Regions from separate parts of the Mesorhizobium sp. WSM4807 genome, predicted to be linked through region 2. Evidence: riboswitches for the same ligand, from Rfam matches in the RefSeq annotation. Region 2 holds a riboswitch; each other region holds the start of a gene.
What was found. Region 2 has a riboswitch for thiamine pyrophosphate ahead of AC0L3N_RS11965 (YkoF family thiamine/hydroxymethylpyrimidine-binding protein). Riboswitches for the same ligand answer to the same signal wherever they lie in the genome.

Region 1 (5,535 bases), on a different contig from region 2:
GCAGCCCTCCTCGATCGCGATGCGCCAATAGTCGTTGACGACGAGCCGGCAATCGTGGCGTTCGCATATCGCCTTCGAAGCTCGGATTTCCTGTCGTAGCGAAAACTCGTCCTTGTCCTTGATGCGTAATTGCACCAGCTTGATGCCGAGCGGCACGAGACGCTCGATCCAAGCGCTGGAATCGACAATCAGATAGAAGGGGTCGAGCTTCATCGAAACGCTGCCATGCCGATTACGGGAGTTGAGGGGACGGCCATGTCGCGCGGCTCGAGCAACCCGGCGCAATATGCTTCATGGCCTGCCTTGATAGCCTTGCCAAACGCTGCGGCCATTTGAACGGGATTGCCAGCCTTTGCTACAGCCGTGTTGAGGAGCACCGCGTCATAGCCGAGTTCCATCACGGCTGCCGCATGCGACGGGCGACCGATACCGGCATCGACGATGAGCGGAATGTTTGGGAAATGGCCACGAAAGCTTCGCAGGGCATCGGGATTTTGCGGTCCGCGCGCCGAGCCGATCGGCGCGCACCATGGCATCAGCACCTGGCAACCGGCTTCAAGCAGATGCTCGGCAACGACAAGGTCATCGGTCGTATAAGGGAAGACCTCGAAACCTTCGGCGACGAGTAACCTTGCCGCTTCTACCAAGCCGAACACGTCCGGTTGCAGCGTGTCCTGGTTGCCGATCACTTCGAGCTTGATCCAGCTCGTGCCGAACACTTCGCGTGCCATTTTCGCGGTCGTGACCGCTTCCTTGACGGAGTGGCAGCCGGCAGTGTTGGGCAGGATATTTACGCCGAGCGCGCGGATCAGCGACCAGAATTTTTCGCCGGCCCTGCCGCCTGCCATCTCACGTCGCAGCGAGACCGTCACCACCGACGTGCCCGACGCCTTGACCGCATCGGCAAGGATGGAAGGCGAGGGATATTGAGCGGTGCCGAGAAGCAGGCGAGAGGGAAGCGTCGTTCCGAAAAGCTCGAACATGCTAGCCTCCTTGCATCGGTGAGAGGATTTCGATCCGGTCGCCGTCACTCAATCGGAATTCCGCCCGGTTGGCCTTTTGCACGAGGTCGCTGTTGACGGCCGTCGCCAGCCAATCGCCTTCATAGTCAAGCGCGGCAAGCAATTCGGCCAATGTGGTGGCGGCAACCTCATGCGCTTCGCCGTTGACGGTCAGTTTCATGAGCAAGCTCCTTGGTTCTGTCTTGACTGAAAACCAGGTCGGCCGCCTGGCGCGCCATGGCAGGGGCGAGGAGAAAGCCATGGCGATAGAGCCCGTTGATCGCGATGGTTTCTCCGCTCATTTCGACGCGCGGCAGATTGTCGGGAAAGGCTGGACGAACGCCGACACCGGTTTCAACGATCTCGGCCTCGCCAAAGGCCGGATGGAGGGCATAGGCGGCACCCAGAAGCTCCATCATCGAACGCGCCGTGACCGGTCCCCCGGATTGGCTTTCGATCATCGTCGCCCCAACCATGAAATGGTGGTCGGCACGCGGCACCGCATAAAGCGGAAAGCGCGGATGGAGCAGCCTGACCGGGCGCGACAGCGAGATATCAGGTGTGCGCAGGATCAGCATCTCGCCGCGAACGCCGCGCAGCCTGTCATCGGCTGCTGCCATTCCCGTGCAGTCGATCTGACGATCGAATCCGGAGGGGGCGTCGACGCCGAAGCGGAATTCGACGCCCATGGCTGCCAGCCTGTCATGAAGCGCCGCCATCGCCTGGCGCGGGTCGAGATGAGCCTCATCGGGGAATAGCAATCCGCGGCGGAAGCGGCCGGCGAGATCGGATTCCAGGAGCGCAATGTCGTCTTCATCGACACGCCGATGGCCCGACGTACGGCTGGCGAACCGGTCGAGTTCGCCAGTATCGCGCGGCGCGGCCACGACCAGTGTTCCGGCGCGCGTCACCTGACCCGACAGCACCGCATCCCACCAGTCGGCAGCGTCGCGTCCGAGATCCAGCACCGGCTGCTCCGCGCTTTCACTCTCGCACCATGGCGCCAGCATGCCGCCGGCGAACCACGACGCATTGCCGCCAAGGCCATGTCGCATCTCGGCGACTGTGACCGTCGCGCCGCGAGCGGCGAGCTCGAAAGCGGCGGTGAGGCCGGCGACGCCGGCCCCTTTGACCAGCACCCTCATGGTCGCTCATGCGCCTGTGGCATGAGCGGCGCGCCGGTCTCGTCCGCTGGCACATAGAGATCCCCACCTTCGCGGTATTTCGCCGCCATCGCTGCCATGCCCTCTTTCTGTGCCTCGGCGCGGATGTCGTGAGAAATTCGCATGGAGCAGAATTTCGGGCCGCACATCGAGCAGAAATGCGCCAGCTTGTGCGCCTCCTTGGGCAGGGTCTGGTCGTGGAAGGAGCGCGCCGTTTCGGGATCGAGCGACAGGTTGAATTGGTCTTCCCAGCGGAACTCGAAACGCGCGCGGGAGAGGGCATCATCCCTGACTTTCGCCGCTGGATGCCCCTTCGCCAGGTCGGCGGCATGGGCAGCTATCTTGTAGGTGATCACGCCAATCTTGACATCGTTGCGATCTGGAAGGCCGAGATGCTCCTTCGGCGTGACATAGCAGAGCATGGCGGTGCCGAACCAGCCGATCATCGCCGCCCCGATGCCAGAGGTGATGTGGTCGTAGCCCGGCGCGATGTCGGTGGTCAGCGGGCCAAGTGTATAGAACGGCGCCTCGCCACAGACGGCGAGCTGCTTGTCCATGTTCTCCTTGATCTTGTGCATCGGCACGTGGCCGGGCCCCTCGATCATTACCTGGCAATCCTTCGCCCAGGCGATCTTCGTCAGCTCGCCCAGCGTTTCCAGTTCGGCGAATTGCGCAGCATCATTGGCGTCGGCGATAGAACCGGGTCGAAGGCCGTCGCCGAGCGAGAACGACACGTCATAGGCGCGGCAGATGTCGCAGATTTCGGCGAAATGCTCGTAAAGGAAGCTTTCCCGGTGATGGTGCAGGCACCATTTGGCCATGATCGAGCCACCGCGCGAGACTATGCCCGTGACCCGGTCGACGGTCAGTGGGATGTAGTGCAGCCGCACGCCGGCGTGGATGGTGAAATAGTCGACGCCCTGCTCGGCCTGTTCGATCAGCGTGTCGCGGTACACCTCCCAGGTCAGGTCCTCGGCGATGCCGCCGACCTTCTCAAGCGCCTGGTAAAGCGGCACCGTGCCGATCGGCACCGGCGCGTTGCGCACGACCCAGTCCCGGATGTTATGGATGTTGCGGCCGGTTGACAGGTCCATCACCGTGTCGGCGCCCCAGCGGATCGCCCACACCATTTTTTCGACCTCTTCGGCCATGGAGGAGGTGACCGCCGAGTTGCCGATATTGGCGTTGATTTTTACCAGGAAATTGCGGCCGATGATCATCGGCTCGCTCTCGGGATGATTGATGTTGGCGGGAATGATCGCCCGCCCGCGCGCCACCTCCTCGCGCACGAACTCCGGTGTGACGAAATCGGGGATCGCCGCGCCGAAGGCTTCGCCGTCGCGGTCGAGCTTGCCGCGCAGGATCTCGCGACCAAGGTTTTCGCGGATGGCCACGAACTCCATTTCTGGCGTGATGATGCCGGCGCGCGCATAGGCAAGCTGGGTCACCGCCTTGCCCTGCTTGGCCCTGAGCGGCCGGTTGCGAATGGGAAATTCCGGCGTCAGGCGCTCGCCAGCGGCGAACCCGTTGTCCTCCGGTCGGATATGGCGCCCGTCATAGGCTTCGACATCGTCGCGCGCCTTAATCCATTCGTGGCGAAGCCGGGCGAGGCCCTTTTCGATGCAGGTTTCGACAGTCGGGTCTGTATAGGGTCCCGACGGATCGTAGACGGTGACGGGCGGTTCGCCCGCCGTCGGATGGACGGCGATTTCGCGCATCGGCACCCTGATCTGCGGGTGGATGGCACCGGGCTTGTGGATTTTCCGCGAGGCGGGCAGTGGTCCCGTCGACACGGCGGGGGTGAGGGCATTCATCTTGAGGCTCCTTTGCGCATGCATTGGAGACCCAGTTCTGTGCCGGAAGGATGAAAAGACGCTTTGGTTGACCTGCCGAAACAGGACCTCGGGCGTGAACTCCCGCAAAGCGCTTGCACCGTCCCTACGCCAGTATGAACTGGATCAGGTTCAACGGGTCACTGCGCCGCGAAAGCCAACAGTATCTCAGCCCCTTGCCGGGACTCCCCTGGTGAATGCCTCAGGTTGAACGGGCCGATGCTATCTTGTCAAGCGCATTTGGCCCGCGGCGAGCCCGCGGCGGTGATCGGCGGCCGGTCAAACCCGAGGGACGCTCGCGCATGTCTCGGCGACAAATCACGCTCCGGAAACCAAGGGGCTGATCAAGGGGGACCGCCATACTGTCGGCCTAAAGATCAATCCTTACGATGACCACACCTTCAAATCGGCGCCAAAGGTATGCGCGTAGATCGCCTCGATCCGCCCTGCCTTGTCATTGGTCAGCGCGGCGAATTCCTTTTCGCGGGCGCGGCTCGACAGGTGACCACCGATGAGCCGCTCAAGGATCGATAAATCTGTTGCCGGAATTGATCGTAGCGCTGCAGAAAAGCGGCTCCCCCTGGAAAGCCCCGTTCGATCCTTCGCTGAACGAGGCATAGAGGAATTCGGCGTGCGAGTTGCTTCGAAGAATGGGTAGAAATCCCCGGTGTCATTCAGCACCCGAACGTTGAATTGCGGCGTCGGTCACCCATTCGACCAATGGCAGTAGGCGCTGCGAATAGCTTAGAGCACGCGCCTGTACTCGACGATCTGTCCAGTATCGCGGCCGAGACAGGGAACACCACTCCCGGCGGGTTGAAGCGGCGCATGGCAAGCACGTGGTGGATCAGGTTGCAGTGAATGCGGCCGTTACCGTCCCCGAAAAAAGATGGATGTAGACAAGGCCGAAGGCGAGGATCGCGGCGGCGATGACAGCGTCAACTTTTTTGCGATGGGCCTTGATCGAGCGCAACTCCAGAAACAACTTTCCTAGATTTGAGGCGTTGCAAGGCAAAACACTGACGGCGCTAATCGTCGACCAAGCTGATCCGAGCAGGTGACGCCATGGTCAGCCAGCGCTCTAGCCGACCTTAAGGTCGTGTCCCACCGCGTGGTGTAGGTCGGCGGTAGCGAAGCCGCTCGCGAGCGCGCCCTCAACAGCGCTGTAGCGAGCGAGCGGCGTAGCGGCGGTCATCGATGTTCTTCGGTAGGGTTGGGTAGCTGACACAACCTGATTCGAAGGAACCACCGATGACCAAGCCCCAAACCTTTTCCGACCGGCTCCGTTCCAAAAAAGGGGGCGGCATTGCTGCCTCCCTTTGAGATTGGTGAGAGGCGCAGACCTTAGAAACCCGTACCACCCATGCCGCCGCCGCGATGCAGCCCTGAAAGTGTCGAGCGAATCGATGGTGTTCGGAAGCTCGACCCACAGGATGAATCCACCCTGCGGATCGGTAACCTTTGTGCCTTCCGCGACCGCCAGCGCGCTTCGTCGCACCGTAGAGAGCGAGTGTGAGGCGCTGAGCATCTAGTCGCGCC
Region 2 (5,535 bases):
GCCGAGCGCGGCGTCATCGGCCGCGCCATGCCGCAGGGCGACATTCTCGGCTTTGCGCCGCCGCTGTGCCTCACCCGCGAAGAGGCCGACATCGTCGTCTCAAAGACGGCAGATGCGGTGAAGAGCGTGTTTGCGAACCTCTGAAGAACCGACATGAATGCCATAACCAAACCCCTCCCCGCCACCATGGCCGCCGTGCTTCTGACCGGTTACGGCGGACCGGAAAAGCTTGTCTATCGCACCGACGTGAAAGTGCCCTCGCCCGCCCCGGGCGAGGTGCTGGTCAAGGTCACCGCTTGCGGCATGAACAACACCGATGTCTGGGTGCGACAGGGCGCCTACGGCACGGAGGAAGATGCTGCCGCCGTGTCGACCTGGCGGCGTCAGGGCAACACGCTGACTTTCCCGCGCATCCAGGGCACCGACACCGTCGGCAACATCGTTGCCGTCGGCGATGGTGTTTCTTCGGCCCGCATCGGCGAGCGGGTGATGGTCGATTTTTCCATCTACAACCGCGACGATGATTCACTCGCCGACATCGACTATATGGGCCACGGCCGCGACGGCGGCTATGCCGAGTACCAGGCCGTGCCGGCCGAAAATGTCCATGTCGTCGCTACCGACCTGACTGACGTCGAACTCGCCACTTTCTGCTGCGCTTACCTTACCGGCGAACAGATGCTGGAACGCGCCGCATTGATGGCCGGAGAGCGCGTGCTGGTCACCGGCGCGTCGGGCGGCGTCGGCTCCGGCATCGTGCAATTGGCGCGGGCGCGCGGCGCCATTCCCTATGCCGTCGTCGGCAAGGGCAAGGAACAGGCGGTGCTCGACATCGGCGCCGAGGCAGTGATCACCCGTGGCGTGGCCGACCTTCCCGCCGCCGTGAACACGGCGACCGGCGGCCAGCCGATCGACGTGGTTGCCGACCTCGTCGGCGGCGCGATCTTCAATGATCTGCTGCGCATTCTTCGGCCCGAAGGCCGCTACACAACGGCCGGCGCGATTGCCGGCCCGGTCGTGCAGCTCGATCTGCGCACCATGTATCTCAAGCAATTGCAGCTGCACGGGTCCAGCCAGGGCACGCGGCACGACTTCCGCCGTATCGTCCGCTACATCGAGGAGAAGAAGATCCGGCCGCTGGTCGGCGGGGTCTACAAGCTCTCCGATTTCCACCGCGCCCAGGCGGATTTCATCGCCAAGGATTTTGTCGGCAAGTTAGTTGTCGTGCCTGATGCTGTCTCGGACCTCGCTGCAACCCGTTGACAGCCAAGATTATTGCTCTCGCTTAGTTCTGCGATCGACATGATGGGCCAAAAGCTGGCTCAGACGCCGACCGGTTCGTCCGCTACGGGCAGCCGTCGTCGTCTAGTTGGCAACGGGTAGTGTGGCAGGGATATCACCCCTCGGCTGCGAATACGTAGCTGTTGCCATCCTTGGACAGCGTGCCGACGTTCGGCATCAACCAGTGAGTACCCGAAATGGTGATCTTGTCGGCGACCGCGCGATCGAAGATCTTCTTTCGCGTTTCGACGGCCATTTGCGGATCCTGGTCGATAGCAAGCTGCCACTCGGGATTTGTTGAAATGTGGGGCGCAAGATTGACCACGTCAGCGCTGATCAGGAACTGTTTGCCGCCCGATGTGACCAGATGCGCGACCATTCCCGGGCTATGACCCGGCGCCTGAACGGCGTGCACGCCGGGCAGGAGTTCCGGTTCTCCCTCAAAGGTCCTGACGTTTTTCCACGTCGCCACGGTGGCCTGAATGCGCTGGGCGAGGCCCTTGCGCGTCGGTCCGAGATCGATCGACTCGACCCCCGGGCGCGTCCACCATTTCAATTCCGCGGCGGGCACCACGATGTCGGCATCCGGGAAGACCTGGGCATTGCTCTCATTGTTCATGAGACCATAAATGTGGTCGCCGTGCAGATGGGAGATCAGGATCGTCTTGACTGCCTTGGGGTCAAGGCCCGCCGCGGCCATGCTCTCGAATAGCCGGCCGTTCCCTTCACCATAAATCGGATGACCGCCCGTGCCCGAGTCGATCAGGACCACTTGATCGCGCAGCTTGACGGCCATGACGATAAACCGCAGGGGCGCCTGATTGTCGGGAAAACCGGCACCACGCAACGCCGCCTTGACCTGTTCGACGCTGACATTCCTGACCATACCCTCCCGCAGCGGAACGTCACGCATGCCATCAATCAGAGAGAAGACTTCAATGTCGCCAACCTTGTATTTTCGGAAAGGTTGAGCGACGGCCTGTTGAGCGCAGGCCGCGTCGACAAACGTGATCGGCAGGTCACGACGCGAGATATCGAACATCCTTCCCCGCTGACTGAATGAGCGAGCATATCAACGGCGCTCGGCACTGCACAAGGCCGCCGTGAATGCGGCGATCAGGGCCGGCCGATCGAGGTCGTCGCCGAGCCGAGAATGGTGGGGTCCGAGAACCGGAACGGAGCGTACTTTTGGATACGTGAGTACCGGAAGCGCAGGAGACCGCCGTTCGCAGGCCGGATGAATATCGGCACGCCCTAACAAGGGCTCGGGCTGTTCGCCGACACGGTAAAATCGAGCGCGACATGGCCTTGCGGCGCGCCGAAGCGAAGGAAGGCTTCCGATAGCGTCGCGAACACCGGTCCGGCATCGCCTCTAAGCTTGGTGCAGAAATTCTTCGACCTGTCGAAGACGCCCGAAGTCTTGAGAAAGTCGATGCAGCCGTAGATCTCGTCCATGTGATGGCCCTCGCCGAGCGGATAGAGCGAGAACTGCGCGGCGACCTCTTGGCCGAGCTTTTTCGCACCGTCAACATACGACCGCGCCGCGCCGATGCGCTCGGCCAGGGAGAGCTCGTGACTGCTGCCGGAAATCGGTGTGCAGATCGGATCGTCGGGCTCGCCGGGGCAGCCGCGCGACACCGTCGCCGACAACACGCAGTGCACGCCACTTGCCGCCGCCGAGGCGAACAGATCGCGCATGGCCGGGAAAAGCTGTTCCGGCGGGCCGACGATCAGCGTCGAGATGTCGTCGGTCTCGATGCGGAAATTCGGCCGATAGGAATCCATCGCCGAAAGTGCTTTGAGGATGACGCCGACGAAATCGTCGCACATCGGATACAGGGAAATCTGTGCACCTGAAAACATCGTCGCCTCGCTCCGCTGGCATTACCCAGATCAGCTTGAGGGACCGAAGGCTTGGCACCTTCCATCTCAGCCCCGGCAATACGGAGCGCCCCTGTCGATTGGGTGGACGTAGCACCGGCGCGGTGGATGTTCAAGTACGATCCGGGGGCAATTGCCGATCGTGGCGCCGCCGGCAAAGCTGCCGATCTCCCCCGGCGGAAGATTGGATGCCGCAGCAAGGCTCAAAGCGTACCTGGCTTTCAACGCTCAATACGCGGCGGCTTTCACGAGGCGTTTTTCGTGATGGCTTTGTTTATCTGCAAAACCATTCTGATTTGGCTGCACGACTGCAACAAGGATTCCTGATCCTCTCCTGCGGCGTTATAAGTTTTTCGCAGTTTTCTTATAACGCCGATTGCGTCGCTCGAGATCATGCCGTTACGCGCGCGCCAATTGCGGGATCTGCTTGACCGCGGCTTCAAGCGATCTTTCGAACGCGTCGATCATCTCATCGACCTGTGGCTCGGTGATGATCAGCGGCGGACAGAAAGCCAGCGCGTCGGCCATGTTGCGGGATATCACGCCGTTCTGCTGCATGAAACCGTTGACGAGCCCGCCCAGCGCGCCGACCGTCTCCCACGGCGTCTTGTTCGCCTTGTCGCCGACCAGTTCGACCGCCGCGATCAGGCCGACTCCGCGCACCTCGCCGACAAGCGGGTGCGTAGCGAGCTTGCGCAGCCGCTTCTGCATATGCGCGCCGACCCTGCGCGCATTGCCGACAAGGTCGCGCTCCTCGATCAGCTTCAGGTTCTCGAACGCGACCGCCGCCGCAACGGGATGGCCGCCGCCGGTGAAGCCGTGGCCGAAGGTGCCGATGCGATTGCTTTCGTCGGCAATCGGCTCGAAAACCTTTTCGTTGATCAGCAAGGCCGAGATCGGCAGGTAGGACGAAGAAATCTGCTTCGACAGCACCATGATATCAGGCCTGATGCCGAAGGTCTGCGAGCCGAACATCTCGCCGGTTCGGCCAAAACCGCAGATCACCTCGTCGGCGACGAGCAGGATGTCGTATTTCGACAGGACCGCCTGGATCTTCTCCCAATAGCCGGCCGGCGGCACGATGACGCCGCCGGCGCCCATGATCGGTTCGCCGAAGAAGGCGGCGATGGTTTCCGGTCCTTCGGCCAGGATCAGCTTTTCCAAGTCGTCGGCAAGCCGGCTCGAAAACTGCTCTTCGCTTTCATTTGGCAACCCATCGCGCCAATGGTGCGGCGTCGCCGTATGCAGCACATTGGCAATCGGCAGGTCGAAGGAAGTGTGGTTGTTGGGCAGGCCGGTCAGGCTTGCCGCGGCAATGGTGACGCCGTGATAGCCGCGATTGCGGCTGATGATCTTCTTGCGTGCCGGTTGGCCGATCGCATTCGACCGGTACCAGATCATCTTCATGGCCGTATCGTTGGCCTCGGAGCCGGAATTGGTGAAATACGCCTTGCTCATCGGCACTGGCGCCATCTGCACAAGCTTCTCGGCGAGATCGATCAGCGGCGAATGCGATTTAGAGCCGAAGTCGTGATAGTAAGGCAGCTTGGACATCTGGCGCACCGCCGCATCGACCAGCCGCTTCTCCGAAAAGCCGACCGCGACGCTCCAAAGTCCGGCCATCGCCTCGATATAGCGGTTGCCGGCGAGATCCTCGACATAGATGCCGTCGCCCTTCTCGATGACGAGTGGCCCTGCTTCCTCATGCTTGCGGGCATTGGTGTAGCCGTGCATGTGGTAGCTGATGTCGCGGGCTTCGGGAGAATTCGGTCGAGCGTCCATGATGGCTCCTGTCCTGCATGCCGGGACGTGCGTCCTGCCGCCGTTCGGCTCGCGCATCGGCCTCTGAATTAATGCTGTTTGGTGCATCCGTTTCTTGTAAGGGTGTCAAGCCATTTCGGAAGGGCTGGCGGATGGACGGAAGACATGCAGAATTTCAGCTTCGAGGCTGCGGAACGCGAGAACCTGCGCCAAGCCGGCGGTGCGCGTCGCCAAGACTTGATCCCCGAACGGGTCACCAGCAGGCACAACAACAAGGCTGAGGTGGCCTGATCGTGGACCATGTCGACTGCATCGTCGCCGGCGCCGGCGTCATTGGCCTTGCGATCGCGCGAGAGATGGCGCGGCGTGGCATGGATACCCTGATCCTCGAGGCCGAGAACGCCATCGGCACCGGGACCAGTTCGCGCAATTCCGAGGTCATCCATGCCGGAATCTACTATCCGGCCGGATCGCTGAAGGCCCAGCTCTGCCTGCCAGGCCGGGAAAAGCTCTACCGTTATTGCCAGGAGCGGGCGGTGCCGCATGCGCGCTGCGGCAAGCTCATCGTCGCCACGGATGCCGAACAGGAGCCGGTGCTCGCTTCCATCCTGG
Region 3 (5,535 bases), on a different contig from region 2:
TCCCTGCCCCAGCCAGTCAGCGGCCAAGACAAGCGCAAGACAAACCAGGCCGAGCAGCAACGCCAGGCCTGCCGCGTCCATCGTGCGGTAGCTGCCCATGCGCGCCAGCAAGAGGTAAGGCAGTGTCTGCAGGGAGTCGCTGCCGAACAGGGCAATGACGCCGAGATCGCCGAGCGACAAAGCCATGGCGAACGCGAAACCGGTGGCGAGCGGCCGCCGCAGCGACGGCCAGTCGACCAGCCGGAACCGGTTCCAGCCCGAAATGCCAAGCAGCAAACAGAGCCGTTCGTGGCGTTCGCTCGCCGCATCATAGCCGGGGCGAATGGCGCGGATGGCAAACGGCATCGCCATTACCGCATTGACGGTGACGACCATGACAGGGGCGATGGCAAAGACGTCGCTGACAGTACGCAGGAGCAGGAACCAGCCGGCGCCGATGACGATGGGCGGCACGACGAGGACGAAGCCGGCGCCGGTATCGGTGGCGTATTCGAGCAGCGTCCTGGCGCCGACGCGACGCCTCAAGGCCAGCGCCCGTCGTGCCATGACGAGCGACAGCGACAGCGCCACTGAAAGCAGCGCCGCCAGCAGGGCGAGCACGGCGCTGGTCAGCGTCGCCTGCCGCACCGCGATCTCGCCCGCCAGCCGGCCGAGATCGGCGCCAAGGCCTGACGTCACCATGGCAGCCATCGGCCCGGCGACGAACAGCAATGCGAGAGCGATCAATGCTGTATTCAGCACGGTCTCGGCCGGGCCGGCCGAAAGATAGCGGCGCGGTGCCACCGGCAGGTTGGCGTCGCCGACGATGTTGGCGCCAAGCCGCATCAATGCCAGCACCACGACGAAGGTCAGCGCGATCTGCAGCAGTGTCAGCGTCACCGCGCGGGCAGGATCGAAATCGAAACGCAGTGCCTGGTAGATGGCGACCTCCAACGTCGTCGCACGCGGCCCGCCGCCCAGCGTGAGCACGATGGTAAAGGATGTGATGCAGAGCATGAAGACAAGCCCGGCGACGCCCGGCAGCGCCGCACGCAGCGTCGGCCATTCAATCAGCCGGAAGGCGGGTCTGGCGCCCATGCCGAGCTGGCTCGCCAACCGCCACTGGTCGGCCGGCACTGTCGTCAGCGCTTCAAGGAACAGCCGCGTGGCCAGCGGCAGATTGAAGAAGACATGGGCGATGAGGATGCCGGACAGGCCGTATATGCCCGGCCAGCCCTGACTGGCAATCGCGGTGAGCACGCCGGCGAAATAGCCGGCACGGCCATAGAGAGCCAGAATGCCGAGTGCGGCGACGATGGCCGGCAGCGCAAGCGGCACGGCGAAGAGCTGCAGGATCAGGCCGCGACCAAAGAAGCGCGGGTGCCGCGACAGCGCCCGCGCAACGAACAGCGCCGGCACGACGGAAAGCAGTGTCGACAGCAAAGCCTGCCACAGCGTGAAACGGGCGACGCGGAAGAGGTAGGAATCGAAGGCCGACATGGCGCCGGACGGGTCGCGGGCGCCTTCGACGATGAGCCCGGCGAACGCTCCGCCGACCAGCAGCGCAACAGCGGCAAGCGCGATGGTGCCCGCGGTGACGCGGGGATCGGCAGGATATCCGGTATGCATGCCGCCTTGCCTAGTTCAACGATCGTCGAAGCAGAAAATATGGTTGAGGTCGAGTTCCCGCCCACCCCCCTCTGTGCTGCCGGACATCCCCCTCAAGTAGGGAGATTGGCAGCTTCACCCTCGCCTCGATTGGCGAAAGCGGAAGTGACATCGATCTCCCCCCTTGCGGGGGAGATGGCCGGCAGGACAGAGGGGGGTGGCGTGGAGCGAACACCATGCAGAAATCTAAGTCCTATTTGCTCATCACCGACAGCCATTCGTCGACCCAGGCCTTGCGGTTGGCGGCGACCACTTCCGGGCTGAAAAGCAAAGTCTTGGTCGGCTTGACGAGCTTGTCGAAAGCCGGATTGAGCGGCTTGTCGGTCTTGCCGGCCGGGAACATCCAGTTGGTCTCGGGGATGACATCCTGGAATTTCGGTCCGGTCATGAAAGTCAGGAACTGTTTCGCCAATGGGTTCTTCGCGCCTGACGTGGTGATGCCGGCAACCTCGATTTGCAGATACGCGCCCTCCTCGAAGGACGCCGCCTGATAGCGTTCGGTGTTTTCGGCGACCATATGATAGGCCGGCGACGTGGTATAGGACAGCACCATCGGCGCCTCACCCTTGGTGAACAGGCCATAGGCCTCGCTCCAGCCCGGCGTCACGGTGAGCACCTTTGCCCTAAGCCTGGCCCAGGCTTCCGGCGCCTTGTCACCATAAACCGACCTCACCCACAACAACAAGCCGAGACCGGGCGTCGAGGTGCGCGGATCCTGGATGACGATCTTCTCATCGGCATTGCCCTCGACCAATTCCTTCAGGCTCTTCGGCGGCGTCTTCAGCTTTTCGGTGTCGTAGACGACGGCGAAATAGCCATAGTCGAACGGCACGAAAACATCGTCGCTCCAGCCGCCCGGCACATTGACATCGATGGCGGCACCATGCGGCGAAAACAGGCCGGTGGCCTTGGCTTCCGCAGTCAGATTGGTGTCGAGGCCGAGCACGATGTCGGCCTTGGTCGCGGCCCCTTCCAGCTTGACGCGGTTGAGCAGGGCGACGCCGTCGGCGACCGCGACGAATTCGAGAGTACAGCCGCATTCGGCCTCGAAGGCCTTCTTCACCGCGGGGCCTGGACCCCAGTCGGCGGTGAAGCTCTCATAGGTATAGACCGTGAGTTTTTCCTGCGCGGATGCCGGCCCGATGCCGGCGGGAACAGTCACCGCAAGCAGCACTGCCGAAACTAGAGTGTATAAAAACGTGCGCATCGGCGCCTCCTTCGTTCGCGTTGAAAGGAATTGAGGCGTCGGGCTGTCCGAAACGTCTAATCCCTCCGCCGGTACAAACCGGATCAGGTTCAGCGGGTTGGCATGGTCGCCTCTCAGCTGGTTCGCGAAGATCGCGTCCAGCACCCCGTTAGAGCGTTTCGACACATAGGCCCGGCCCAGTTGCGGCGCAAGCGGAAGTTTGCCAGGCATCTGGAACGCGGCCTTCCGTTTGGCAAGCAGGGCTGGTAAGGGCCACGCATATGAGCAAATTCACCATCCTGCTTGGCGGCGATCTAATCCGCACGCCGCTGCTCGACCGCCAGGTCGAAGGCTCCCGTGTCATCGCCGCCGACGCCGGCATGAGCCATGCCCGGACGCTGAACCTGACGCCGGAACTCTGGGTCGGCGACTTCGATTCGGTGCCGGCGGACTTGCCGGACGAGCTGGCCGCCGTGCCCCGCCAGGTGTTTCCGGCAGAAAAGGACAAGACCGACGGCGAACTGGCTATCGCCGCCGCGCTCGAACGCGGCGCGACCAGTCTCGTGCTCGCCGGCGCGTTCGGCGGCAAGCGCACCGACCACGCCTTCCTGCACCTGGCGCTCAGTGTCCGACTGGCCGAGGCAGGGACGGAGGTGCTTTTGACCAGCGGCGCACAGGAAGGCACTCCCTTGCTTCGCGGAAAGGCCGGCTTCGACTACGCCGATGGCACGCTGTTTTCGATTCTCGGCTTTTCCGACCTTACCGGCCTGACCGTGACCGGCGCCAAATGGCCGCTGAACCATATCGAGATGGCGTTCGGTTCGTCGCTGACCATTTCCAACGAGGTCAAGGGCCGGCTGGAAATTGCGCTGGGCAGTGGCCGCGCGCTGTTGCTCGCCCACCCATTCCCCTTACCTGGAAGCTGACATGGCGCCGCCACTTCTCAATCTCGACGGCATAAGACTGACCTTCGGTGGCACGCCGCTGCTCGACGGGGCGGAACTGACGGCGTCGGCGGGCGACAAGATCGCTTTGGTCGGCCGCAACGGCTCGGGCAAGTCGACGTTGCTCAAGATCGCTGCGGGATTGATAGAGCCGCAGGACGGCGAGGTGTTCCGCCAGCCCTCGGCGACAGTGCGCTACCTGCCGCAAATGCCCGACTTGGATGGTTTCGCCAGCGTCCGCGCCTATGTCGAGGCGGGGCTCGGACCCGCCGACGATCCCTACCGCGCCACCTATCTGATGGAGCATCTCGGCCTGTCCGGCGACGAGCGGCCGAACGATCTCTCCGGCGGCGAGGCGCGCCGTGCCGCCCTTGCCCGCGTCATGGCGCCGGAGCCCGACATTCTCCTCCTCGATGAGCCGACCAACCATCTCGACCTGTCGGTCATCGAATGGCTGGAGGAGGAGCTCGCCCGCACCTCTTCGGCGCTGATCGTCATCTCGCACGACCGCCGCTTCCTCGAGCGCGTGTCGCGCGCCACCGTCTGGCTCGATCGCGGCCAGACCCGCACGCTGGACAAGGGCTTTGGCCATTTCGAGGAATGGCGCGACACCGTTCTGGAAGAAGAAGAACGCGAGCAGCACAAGCTTGGCCGCCAGATCGTGCGCGAGGAGCACTGGCTGCGCTACGGCGTGACTGCAAGGCGCAAGCGCAACATGCGCCGGCTCGGCGAACTGCAGACCATGCGCCAGCGCTTTCGTGGCCATCGCGGCGCCGAGGGTGCGGCGACCATGGTGGCCAGCGACGCCGCCGAATCCGGCAAGCTGGTGATCGAGGCCAAGACCATCGAGAAGAGCTTTGGCGACCTCTCTGTGGTCAAGGGCTTCTCGACCCGCATCCAGCGCGGCGACCGCGTCGGCCTGGTCGGCCCGAACGGTGCCGGCAAGACGACACTGCTGAAGATGCTGACCGGCGAATTGAAGCCGGACTCAGGCACGGTGCGGCTCGGCACCAATCTGGAGATCGCCACGCTCGACCAGAAACGCGACGCGGTCGATCCGCAAGAGACACTGGCGCAATACCTCACCGACGGGCGCGGCGAGAACCTCGTCATCAATGGCGAGCAGCGCCACGTCGTCTCCTACATGAAGGATTTCCTGTTCAAACCGGAACAGGCGCGCACGCCGGTGCGCGAGCTTTCGGGCGGCGAGCGGGCGCGGCTGCTGCTCGCCCGCGTGCTGGCGCGGCCGGCGAACCTGCTGGTGCTCGATGAGCCGACCAACGACCTCGACATGGAGACGCTGGAATTGCTGCAGGAACTGGTCGCCGGTTTTGCCGGTACGGTGATCCTCGTCAGCCACGACCGCGATTTCCTCGACCGCACCGTGACCAGCCTGGTCGCGCCGGACGGCGGTGGCCGCTGGATCGAATATGCCGGCGGCTATTCCGACATGCTGGCGCAGCGCGGCGGCACCAAGCTGGACGACCGCAAGGCACGGCCAAAGGCCGAGACCAGCGAAGTGGTGGCGGTAGGCAGGAGCGAAGCAGCTGCGCCGAAGGGCTCGGCAAAAAAACTGTCGTTCAAGCAAAAATTCGCGCTGGAATCGCTGCCGAAGAAGATCGAGGCGGTGACCGCCTCGATATCACGGCTGGAGGACAACATCGCCGACCCGGCCTATTACGAGCGCGATCCGGCCTCGTTCCAGAAGACCATCGCCGCCCTCGACAAGGAGCGCGCCACGCTGGCAGCGCTCGAGGA

Region 1: another riboswitch for thiamine pyrophosphate. It lies ahead of thiC (phosphomethylpyrimidine synthase ThiC); the one in region 2 lies ahead of AC0L3N_RS11965 (YkoF family thiamine/hydroxymethylpyrimidine-binding protein).
Region 3: another riboswitch for thiamine pyrophosphate. It lies ahead of thiB (thiamine ABC transporter substrate binding subunit); the one in region 2 lies ahead of AC0L3N_RS11965 (YkoF family thiamine/hydroxymethylpyrimidine-binding protein).

What each region holds. Positions count from the first base shown of each region.
Region 1 covers NZ_JBVVQY010000008.1:123,859-129,393, reverse strand. The annotation lists gene AC0L3N_RS13015 (thiamine phosphate synthase) at 1-213, opposite strand, end outside; gene AC0L3N_RS13010 (thiazole synthase) at 210-983, opposite strand; gene thiS (sulfur carrier protein ThiS) at 985-1,182, opposite strand; gene thiO (glycine oxidase ThiO) at 1,151-2,146, opposite strand; gene thiC (phosphomethylpyrimidine synthase ThiC) at 2,143-3,978, opposite strand; TPP riboswitch at 4,082-4,198, opposite strand; gene AC0L3N_RS12990 (hypothetical protein) at 4,381-4,677, opposite strand.
Region 2 covers NZ_JBVVQY010000007.1:200,803-206,337, reverse strand. The annotation lists gene AC0L3N_RS11980 (aminotransferase) at 1-144, shown strand, start outside; gene AC0L3N_RS11975 (alcohol dehydrogenase family protein) at 154-1,263, shown strand; gene AC0L3N_RS11970 (MBL fold metallo-hydrolase) at 1,397-2,323, opposite strand; gene AC0L3N_RS11965 (YkoF family thiamine/hydroxymethylpyrimidine-binding protein) at 2,536-3,144, opposite strand; TPP riboswitch at 3,135-3,247, opposite strand; gene AC0L3N_RS11960 (hypothetical protein) at 3,271-3,489, shown strand; gene AC0L3N_RS11955 (aspartate aminotransferase family protein) at 3,562-4,944, opposite strand; gene AC0L3N_RS11950 (hypothetical protein) at 5,089-5,214, shown strand; gene AC0L3N_RS11945 (NAD(P)/FAD-dependent oxidoreductase) at 5,217-5,535, shown strand, end outside.
Region 3 covers NZ_JBVVQY010000005.1:308,356-313,890, forward strand. The annotation lists gene thiP (thiamine/thiamine pyrophosphate ABC transporter permease) at 1-1,608, opposite strand, end outside; gene thiB (thiamine ABC transporter substrate binding subunit) at 1,841-2,854, opposite strand; TPP riboswitch at 2,898-3,012, opposite strand; gene AC0L3N_RS09395 (thiamine diphosphokinase) at 3,115-3,759, shown strand; gene AC0L3N_RS09400 (ABC-F family ATP-binding cassette domain-containing protein) at 3,761-5,535, shown strand, end outside.